DNA from 3 places in the Pontibacter rugosus genome. Region 2 is predicted to be linked to each of the others. Evidence: riboswitches for the same ligand, from Rfam matches in the RefSeq annotation. Region 2 holds a riboswitch; each other region holds the start of a gene.
What was found. A riboswitch is a leader RNA that binds a small molecule or an ion and turns the genes downstream of it on or off. The one in region 2 is predicted to bind S-adenosylmethionine.

Region 1 (3,260 bases), on a different contig from region 2:
AGGAGATTGCGCTTCATAAACAACAGCTAAACAATTAGATAAAAAGGCATCTAAAGTAGTGCCTTTTTATCCTGTTCAGAAATACTTTGACATAATTTTCGTGAACAATGAAACCGCTTATGACTGAGCTTTCTGTCACCCCTCCACCTAGTTGCTGCTTGCCGCGTACCCAAGCTATACAACATCACTAAGCATAAACAGCTGCAAAATTTACGTATCAAAATAACCTATCACTACTCAACCTAAACCCATGCTCCTTTCGTTTAAATACCACGTTTAACTTAAGTGTTGAAGGACTATGAACACCCTACCTGTCAACTGGCTTACTGAGGGGCTTCTGGATTTTGAGTACAAGAAGTACCTGCTGCTGGCTTATCTGAAAGCTGCCAAGAATGAATTTGGAAAGCAGCGCCTCTACCCTATTTTCTCGGACCTTATTATGCACTACCGCAACCTGCAACAGGTTAAAGAGCACAAGCAACTCGTCTATGAAAAATTCCCGCAGCGCATCAGCCGTGCCGATTTTGAGAAACTAGAGCTGGTGTATGAGAAAATTGTGGAAGATGACGAGACCATGCAGCAGATAGAAGAGATCATACAATATGCCACACCCCTTTTCAGCGACACCTTGCAAGAGGGTAAGGAGCTATATGATTTTGTAGAACGCCACCTGGAAATTAACCCAATAGGCATTACACCTATGTACCACAACGAAGGCTATTTGTTCCTTGACACTTATACAGGCAAAGAAACACTGGTATATATGTATAATATTACTGTTTTCGAGAACACCTATGAAAAGTATAGGGGGATTCATACTACACACCTGCAAACGGTTAGGCGTGGGCTGGCAAAAACACACGAGCAGCTAAAAGTAGAGCTGATAAAAGAACGACAGCAGTTACCGAATCCTGCTACCTTCCTGGCTGTGGCCAAGGTACCTATGTCCTTAGAGCACTCCCTGTTGCCTATAGCAAAGCGCTCACTTGTAAAGTATGTTACCCGACTGGCAGCATAGGCCGTACTGCCTCTTATAAAGCTTCTAAGAGTAAGGGTGATAGGTTCGTACTATAACTTTGCCACCGTTTATTGCGTTGTGAGGCGTGTATCAGATTTGAATGGCTGTTTTACAATATTTTACACGTAAAACTTATACATCTCAGAAAAAGCCGTATTTTTGCATACAGAACACCAAAGGACGTTACGTCTGTAATAAATTTATAAAGAAGAGGCGAGAGACTAGGCTCCACGACCCTCTGGCAACCTCCAAAATGGTAAGGTGCCAATTCCTATCCCGGTGTGGCCGGGGCATATAAATTAGAATAGCAATGCAAACCTACTACTCAACATCAGCAATCAGAATGGCAGGCCGTGGTACAGCCACCGCTTATGTTGCCCTTTTCACAACATCTGCACAGCTAAAGCAGACTTGTTGTTGCTGTTGTATGTGCTAGTGCATAGCACCTCCCCCACAAATGTTTCGGTTCAGGAGCTAACCTCCTATAATCTTATCTTCTTGTTATAAGCCAAGATTACCCGTCAGGCTGCTTGTAAAGCAAACGGCATGGTTGTGGCTCTAAACCGAAAACCAGATTTACCAATTCAGTTTTCAAGAGATTAAAGTATACCCCATGGATTTATCACAAGATTTGCTGGCAAAGCTCGATACCTTGCGTACTGCCCTGTCTCAAATTCCGGCTGAAGAGGGCTTACGTATTCTGGCGCAGGAATTCCAAGGCAGCATCGCCTTTTCCTCCAGCCTTGGTGTAGAAGATCAACTCGTTACGCATTATATTTTTGAAAATAACCTGCCGATACGGGTGTTCACACTGGATACAGGCCGCCTCTTTAACGAGAGCTATACCCTGCTGCACAAAACCAACAACCACTACGGCAAAAAGATAGAAGTATACTTCCCGAAGCATGAGGCGGTAGAGCAGTTGGTAAACGAAAAAGGCCCCATGAGCTTCTACAACTCCATCGACGACAGAAAACAGTGCTGCTACATCCGTAAGGTGGAGCCACTGAACCGCGCCCTGCAAGGAGTGAACATCTGGGTGACGGGTATCCGCGCAGATCAATCAGGTGCGCGCCAGGACCTGCAACTGCTGGAATGGGACGAAGGCCACCAACTGATTAAGTATAACCCATTGCTGGACTGGTCGCTAGAGGATGTAAAGGATGCTGTAAAAACGCTGAACATCCCATACAACCCGCTGCACGACAAAGGCTTTGTAAGTATAGGTTGCGCCCCTTGTACCCGTGCCATTGCTGAAGGCGAAGACTTCAGAGCCGGCCGCTGGTGGTGGGAAGACAACTCCAAAAAAGAATGCGGCTTGCACGCGAGATAAGAGTTAAGAATTAAAAATTCAGAATTAGGGATGATGCTTTATGAAAGGACAGATACAGACTCTACCACTTCATAATTCAATCATTCGCTCATTCATCTATTCAAAATTATGACAAAGAGATATCTGGATTACCTCGACCAGTTGGAGGCAGAAGCCATCCACATCATGCGTGAGGTAGCGGGGCAGTTTGAAAAGCCAGCCCTGCTCTTTTCGGGCGGCAAAGATTCTATTACACTGGTACGCCTGGCTGAGAAAGCCTTTAGACCGAGTAAATTCCCGTTCCCGCTGGTGCACATCGACACTGGCCACAACTTCCCGGAAGCCATCCGCTACCGCGATGAATTAGCAGAGCAGCTGGGCGAGAAACTGATCGTGCGCAACGTGGAAGACACCATCAAACGCAAGAGCTTGTCAGAGCCGAAAGGCCGCTACGCCAGCCGAAATGCGCTACAGACGCATACCCTTTTGGAAACCATCGAAGAGTTTGGCTTTGATGCCTGCATTGGTGGTGCCCGCCGCGACGAAGAAAAAGCCCGCGCCAAAGAGCGCATCTTCTCTGTTCGTGACGAGTTTGGCCAGTGGGACCCGAAACGCCAGCGCCCGGAGCTGTGGAACATCTACAACGGCCGCATCACAAAAGGCGAAAACGTACGTGTGTTCCCGATCTCAAACTGGACGGAACTGGACGTATGGAATTACATCAAACGTGAAGGCATTGAATTGCCGAACATCTACTACACACATGAGCGTGAATGCCTGGTGCGTGATGGGAAGCTGATGGCATGGTCTGACTTTATTTATCAGGAGCCGGACGATGTGGTGGTGAGAAAGCAGGTACGTTTCCGCACGGTAGGCGATATGACCTGTACAGCTGCTGTAGAGTCAATCGCACATGATATAGACGGTGTA
Region 2 (3,260 bases):
ACCACCTAAGCAACTAACGGTTAATACCATCAACAAGTATTTGGAGCTGAAATCACGAGGCTTGATTTAACAAGTATAGTTTCCATTTATAAAGTATAAGCCCTGTACATGCGGCAATGCAGAAACACCTCCCTTTCTTCATTCAGGAGCAGCTTCAGGCACACAGCGTGATGCCCGAGGCCATAATGGGCTTGTTCGAGGAAGCAGAAAGCAGCGGCAATGGAAGTACGGCCGAGGCTGTACAGGTATGGCTCTGCGAGCCAGTAGAGCTGGAAGCTCTACACCATAATAGGCACTAGCTGCAAGCTAGCGCCAGCGGAGGAGGTAGTAAAGGGAGAGACAATAGAATGACCGCCAGTGTCTCCCCTTTTCAAAATTGACCTTTATAAAGCAGCCACTGTAGCTTCATCCGCTGGTTCTTTAGCCAGAAAATGATCCACGAAAGGCGTGTAAATGGCTAACAGTGCAAAGACAAGCAGCAAGTAAATGTACCAGGCATAAGACCATACATCTATGAATGAAAGCTGGCCTTCCGTAAAGCTGAGCAGGATCAGAATTTGTGCACCATAAGGTAGCAGCCCCTGCACCACACAGGCAAATACATCGATAATAGCAGCAGTTTTTCGCTTATCAATGCTATACTTGGTGCTGATCTCTTTGGCAACCTCACCTGTTACCACGATCGAAACGGTATTATTAGCAATAGCCGTATTGGTTCCACCTACTAAGGCTCCGATACCTGCTTGTGCAGATGTATACCCTTTTGTCGCTTTGCTGATCTTTTTCAGAAGGAAGGCTATCCCTCCGGCCTCACTTACCATCTGCGCCAGGCCACCTGTCAGCATAGAGAGCAGGAAAATCTCGATCATACCTGTAAAGCCTTCGTACACGCTGCGGCTAAACTGCAGCACATCCAGCTGATGGTTAATTAACCCTAGTGCACCTGAAGATAGGGTGCCTAGCGTGAGCACCACAAACACGTTCATACCTGAAATGGCCAGCGCGATTACCAGCAAGTATGGTAAAACCAGTAACCAGTAACCCTCCTGCACCGCCGGCAGCGCACCAGGTACTGCCGGTGTTGCCAGGCCGGTAATCAACAACAGCACCAGTGTAACCAGCGCAGCGGGTCCGGCTATCAGGATATTAACGCGGAATTTATCGCGCATGCTGCATCCCTGCGTTTGTGTGGCGGCAATAGTGGTGTCAGAAATAAAAGACAGGTTATCACCAAACATAGCTCCCCCCAGCAGCGTGCCCAATAACAGCGGCAACGAAGTATGGCTTTGGTTTGCCAGCCCTACCACAATCGGCCCCAGCGCTACAATAGCCCCTACCGAAGTACCTGTAGCTGTAGATAAAAACGCTGCCAGCAAGAAGACGCCAAGGCCTAAATACTGCACCGGCAACACACTCAGGCCCAGGTTTACAGTAGCATCTACACCGCCTACGGCTTTGGTAACAGTGGCAAAGGCACCAGCCAACAGGTAAATAAGGCACATGGTTACAATCTTGGTATCGCCACAACCACGGATAAGTGCTTCCACTTTGGCCTCTACGGAGCCGCGAAGTATGAAGAAAGCTGCAATTATACCCAGCACTACCGCCACAGGTGCTGGAAGCGCATAGAAATCATCCAGCAGAATTCCTGCACTTAAAAAGGTGAATACAAAAACCAGGAAGGGCAGCAAGGCATAGCCTCCTGTCTGTTTGATCTGTTTCATGAAAATGAGGAGCTGGTGAGCGCACAAGGCATGCCTGTACCACCAGCTTAATATTAGTTAAAAAACATTGATTGCTTTGCCTGGAACAGGCGGATAATAGGCAACCTTAGTTGCGAGAAAGTTTTAACAACAGCAACAACAACCGTTTACAAGGGCTGTTACAGAAGTATAAACCGGATAAATAGAAGCTTGAAGTAATACGCGCATTGGAATAATTTATAGTTCCCAAACCTGGGCAGGTGTTAGCACCTTTACGGCAGCAGCCGTGGTTGCTAGAGGTTCTCTGAGCCTGCTCTCTCCCCTCTTCTTTATAAATCTTGCATAAAGATGGCACAAAGGTAAGGTCACGATAATCAAAAAAGCAAACTATCAGTACAGGTTTTCTAACTCAAGATAGCCTAATGCATGCTGCTCTTGCAATTTTTGCTTGCGTTGATAAAGGTAATTTGTATAGCTTGAGGCGTATAAATGATGATCATGAAGTATAACGCCTCCGCCCTTTTATCTGTACTGCTCGCCTGTGCCACGCTCACTGCCTGCACACCTAACCCCTATGCCAGCACCAATAAAGCCCATCATAAACAGGTGAAGGCATTCGCTAAACAGCTACGGGTAACACCTGCCCTTACACCAGGAGAAGAGCAACTAAAGCAAGGTGATTACTGGGTGGGAACAACTAATTTCAGTATGCGGCGGCCCAACTTTGTAGTCATTCACCATACCGCACAAAACTCTACGGAGCAAACCCTGAACACCTTCACCCAGCCCAGCACACAAGTTAGTGCTCATTATGTGATTGGCCGCGACGGCAAAGTATACCACATGCTAAACGATAACCTCCGGGCCTGGCATGGCGGGGCTGCACGTTGGGGCAACGACACAGACCTTAACTCCTCTTCCATTGGCATCGAACTGGACAATAATGGCGCTGAACCTTTCTCGGAAGCTCAGACTGCTAGCTTGCTGCAGGTGCTGGACATGCTGAAGAAAACGTATAACATACCAACAGCTAATTTTATCGGCCACTCCGACATTGCTCCTACACGCAAAAACGACCCTAACCACACATTTCCGTGGAAGAAACTAGCTGAACACGGCTATGGCTTGTGGTACGATGAAGGCATACTAGAAAAGTATTTACAACCAGCTGCTCCTATCGTCATTTCAGATAGCACTGGTACGGCCCCAGCCATTATCTTACAGCCACAAGACACAGTCTCTACCATACCTTTTATATTCAATCCTAAAGAGGCATTACGCATCATCGGCTTTGACACCCGTGATTTGCCTGCTGCCATTCGTGCCTTTAAGCTGCACTTTGTTCAGGATGAGGTTAATGATGTTCTGACGGAAAAGGATAAGGTTATACTATATAATTTGTATCAGAAGTATATGTAAAAGAAGTATAAGCTTTCATAGCCTCTGTTCTTAAAATATTCAATTAAGCTATCTTTGCTGTTTGCTGTTATCGTCCTGCTCCCTCCGCTGGGATTAGTTTCTAACTCGTGTCTTAAAGTGGTGTAGGGTTTGTGACTC
Region 3 (3,260 bases), on a different contig from region 2:
GGTAGAAGCAGGATGTATGATAAGGGTTTTGGCATCGCCCACGTTAGCTAAATGGCTAACCAGTTCCAGGCTGTTTACGAATTTCTCTGCCTGCTGCTGATCGCCTTTCAGCTTAAAAGACAATACTCCACCAAAGCCTCGCTTTAGGTATTTCTTAGCTAACGAATGGTATGGGCTGCTCTCAAGGCCTGGGTAATTTACACTCTCTACCTGCTCATGCTGCTCCAGCCATTCAGCCAGCGCCTGCGCGTTCTGCACCGTTCTATCCACGCGCAGCGAAAGTGTTTCGAGTCCCTGCAGTAGCAGGAAAGAATTAAAAGGGCTAATGGCAGGGCCAAAATCACGCAGGCCTTCGACACGGGCACGTATGGCGAAAGCTATGTTACCGAAAGGTCCGTCCGATCCAAAAACTTCCCAGAAGTTAAGGCCGTGGTAGCCTTCGCTTGGCTCCGAAAACTGTTTAAATTTGCCGTTGCCCCAGTTAAAGTTACCGCCGTCTACAATCACACCGCCTATACTTGTGCCGTGGCCTCCAATCCATTTTGTAGCAGATTCAACCACCACATTAGCGCCGTGCTCCAGCGGGCGGAACAAATAACCTCCTGCACCAAACGTATTATCTACCACCAACGGAATGTCATGCTTCTTAGCAAGTGCGGCAATGGCTTCGAAATCCGGAATGTTGAAACGCGGATTGCCGATGGTTTCTACATAAATGGCTTTCGTCCTATCGTCAATCAATTTTTCATAGCTTTCTGCCTCATCACTTTCAGCAAACCTTGCCTCTATACCCAGTCGCTTGAACGATACTTTAAACTGGTTGTAAGTACCGCCATACAGGTAATTTGTGGTAACAAAATTATCTCCGGCCTCCAGTATGTTGTTAAGAGCTATAAACTGCGCCGCCTGTCCTGATGCTACTGCCACGGCCGCCACACCACCTTCCAGCGCCGCAATGCGTTTTTCAAACACATCAGAGGTAGGATTCATGATGCGGGTATAGATGTTGCCAAATTCTTTGAGTGCAAACAGGTTAGCACCGTGTTCGGCGTTTTTAAAAGCATAAGAAGTAGTCTGGTAAATAGGCACCGCACGCGACTGTGTTGTTGGATCTATTTCCTGGCCTGCGTGTAGCTGTAGTGTTTCGAAATGCAATGCTTGTGACATAATTATGCTGATTTAATAAGGTTAGCTTGGGAAAATATAAACTAAAAGAAAGGATGCTGTTGAGCCGCAAAAAGCCTGATTTGTTTACAGCGTAGCCATAGCAGCAGACTTAACATCTGCCACTAAGCCGTTCTGAAAACAGGATTTTTATACTTGGATGATCAACAACAGTAACACATGCTGCACATGGGCGTGCGCATGACAAATTGTTTAGCAGGAGCTAAATAAAGATTTTGCGACAGGTTATACCCTGCCGGTGCAAATGATACTACGAGTTGTGTTGGCTTAATTCCCTTGTTCATTTTCGTATCAATTTATATTCGTCCGGCACCCTGCCGAACTCAGGAATTAGCACCTTAACCACGGTAGTTAGGTTGCTAGCGCTTCATAGAGCCTGTCTCTCCACGCTTCTTTATAAATCAATATCCGCAAAAGGGACAATTGACTTGATGTTGCAATTATACGGGACGAATTTTTAAAAAGCCAAACAAAAACAACATTTTTTCACAACACATACTTTATCCTCCTGAAAATTAAAGCATTAGAGGCCATACATTATTTAACTATACTTGCAGCCGCTTGCATCAGGGTCTCTATTTATCTTTAAATCATGATTTTACATATTTGGTGTTCTGTGTTTTTGTGAAGAAAGCTTTATCTTAGAGCCTTAGGAGCCGGCAATCTGCTGGTAGTGCAGGTGAAATTTTATTGAGCGAGCGATGTCCCATATCTATATCAGCCATAGTATAAGCCACCAGGAACAACCTGGCCCCCTCTCCCTGCATGCCCTGCACCAGCAGATACGCGAGGAGTTGGAGCTTGCTTTTCCAGATAGCTATTGGGTGGTGGCTGAGATAGCACAGGTAAACGTAGACCGCCGCAAAGGCCACTGCTACCTTACCCTGGTAGATAAAGGCGACGATGCCCGGCAAATGCTGGCACAGGCCCGCGCTACTATCTGGGGCTCGCGTTACCAGATGCTGGGCCGCCACTTCGAGGAAAAAACAGGCCAGCCGCTGAAGGCAGGGCTAAAGGTGCTGTTGCAGGCAACAGTGCGGTTTCACGAGCTTTATGGCCTTAGCCTCGACATTACCAACATTGATCCCAACTATACGATCGGTGACCTTGCGCGCCAGCGGCAGGAAACCTTGAAGCGTTTAGAAGCTGAGGGGCTGATGGAGGCGAACAAGGCGCTAGAGCTGCCGATGGTGCCGCAGCGCTTGGCCATTATCTCCTCTGCCACGGCTGCCGGTTTCCAGGATTTTGTGCATCAGCTGCAAAACAATAGCTACGGCTATACCTTCAGCACAACGTTGTTTCCGGCCACTGTGCAGGGCAACGAGGCTCCGGCTTCTGTAGCCAGTGCTTTTGCCAAAATCAGCAAGTATAAAGATCAATATGATGTAATCGTGCTGATTCGTGGCGGTGGTTCCCAGACAGACCTAAGCTGCTTTGATGACTATAAGATAGCCGCATCCATCGGAAAATCTCCGTTGCCGGTGCTGACGGGTATTGGGCATGAGCGCGACGAAAGTATAGCCGATTTGGTAGCGAACACGCGCCTGAAGACACCTACGGCCGTAGCGGGTTTCCTGATTGACAGGTTCAGAGCTGCCGAAGAGTACAGCGAAAGCTTGTTCGATAGCATCCGGATGTTTTCGGCACAGCAGATGAAACTGGCACATGACCAGCTGGAGCGCCTCAGCCATCGGGTAAACAATAACACCAAACAGATATTACAGGCACGAAAGGATAAACTGGAGATACTCTCCCGCGGATTGCTGCTTAAACCAAAGTCCTACATCGAAGCGCAGAAGCACCACGTAAGTAACCTGGAAAAAGACCTTAACTCCGAAACAAAAGATTTGCTATACGAGCAGGAGCGGCTGCTGCAGGAGCTATCGGTGTGCGTGGAAGGCAAAAGCCAGCGCTACTTGCACATGAAGGAGCACGAGCTGAACCACCTGGTGCATTGCCTGGAAACGGAGTCTAACGACAAACTGAAACAGGAACAGTTAACCTTTACCAAGTATAGCGACAAGCTAACGTATGGTGTAAAAAACAAAATGCAGCATGAGAACCACAGGCTAAAG

Region 1: it holds a riboswitch for S-adenosylmethionine, as region 2 does, so the genes downstream of both, ACFQ2O_RS07470 (phosphoadenylyl-sulfate reductase) here and ACFQ2O_RS11425 (Na+/H+ antiporter NhaC family protein) in region 2, are expected to answer to the same signal.
Region 3: it holds a riboswitch for S-adenosylmethionine, as region 2 does, so the genes downstream of both, ACFQ2O_RS02095 (O-acetylhomoserine aminocarboxypropyltransferase/cysteine synthase family protein) here and ACFQ2O_RS11425 (Na+/H+ antiporter NhaC family protein) in region 2, are expected to answer to the same signal.

What each region holds. Positions count from the first base shown of each region.
Region 1 is NZ_JBHTLD010000048.1:7,383-10,642, forward strand. It holds gene ACFQ2O_RS07460 (hypothetical protein) at 1-17, opposite strand, end outside; gene ACFQ2O_RS07465 (hypothetical protein) at 299-1,018, shown strand; SAM riboswitch class I at 1,216-1,319, shown strand; gene ACFQ2O_RS07470 (phosphoadenylyl-sulfate reductase) at 1,632-2,351, shown strand; gene cysD (sulfate adenylyltransferase subunit CysD) at 2,460-3,260, shown strand, end outside.
Region 2 is NZ_JBHTLD010000095.1:8,395-11,654, reverse strand. It holds gene ACFQ2O_RS11435 (DUF58 domain-containing protein) at 1-70, shown strand, start outside; gene ACFQ2O_RS11430 (hypothetical protein) at 117-299, shown strand; gene ACFQ2O_RS11425 (Na+/H+ antiporter NhaC family protein) at 384-1,724, opposite strand; SAM riboswitch class I at 1,938-2,041, opposite strand; gene ACFQ2O_RS11420 (N-acetylmuramoyl-L-alanine amidase) at 2,202-3,122, shown strand.
Region 3 is NZ_JBHTLD010000009.1:2,521-5,780, forward strand. It holds gene ACFQ2O_RS02095 (O-acetylhomoserine aminocarboxypropyltransferase/cysteine synthase family protein) at 1-1,167, opposite strand, end outside; SAM riboswitch class I at 1,479-1,588, opposite strand; gene xseA (exodeoxyribonuclease VII large subunit) at 1,887-3,260, shown strand, end outside.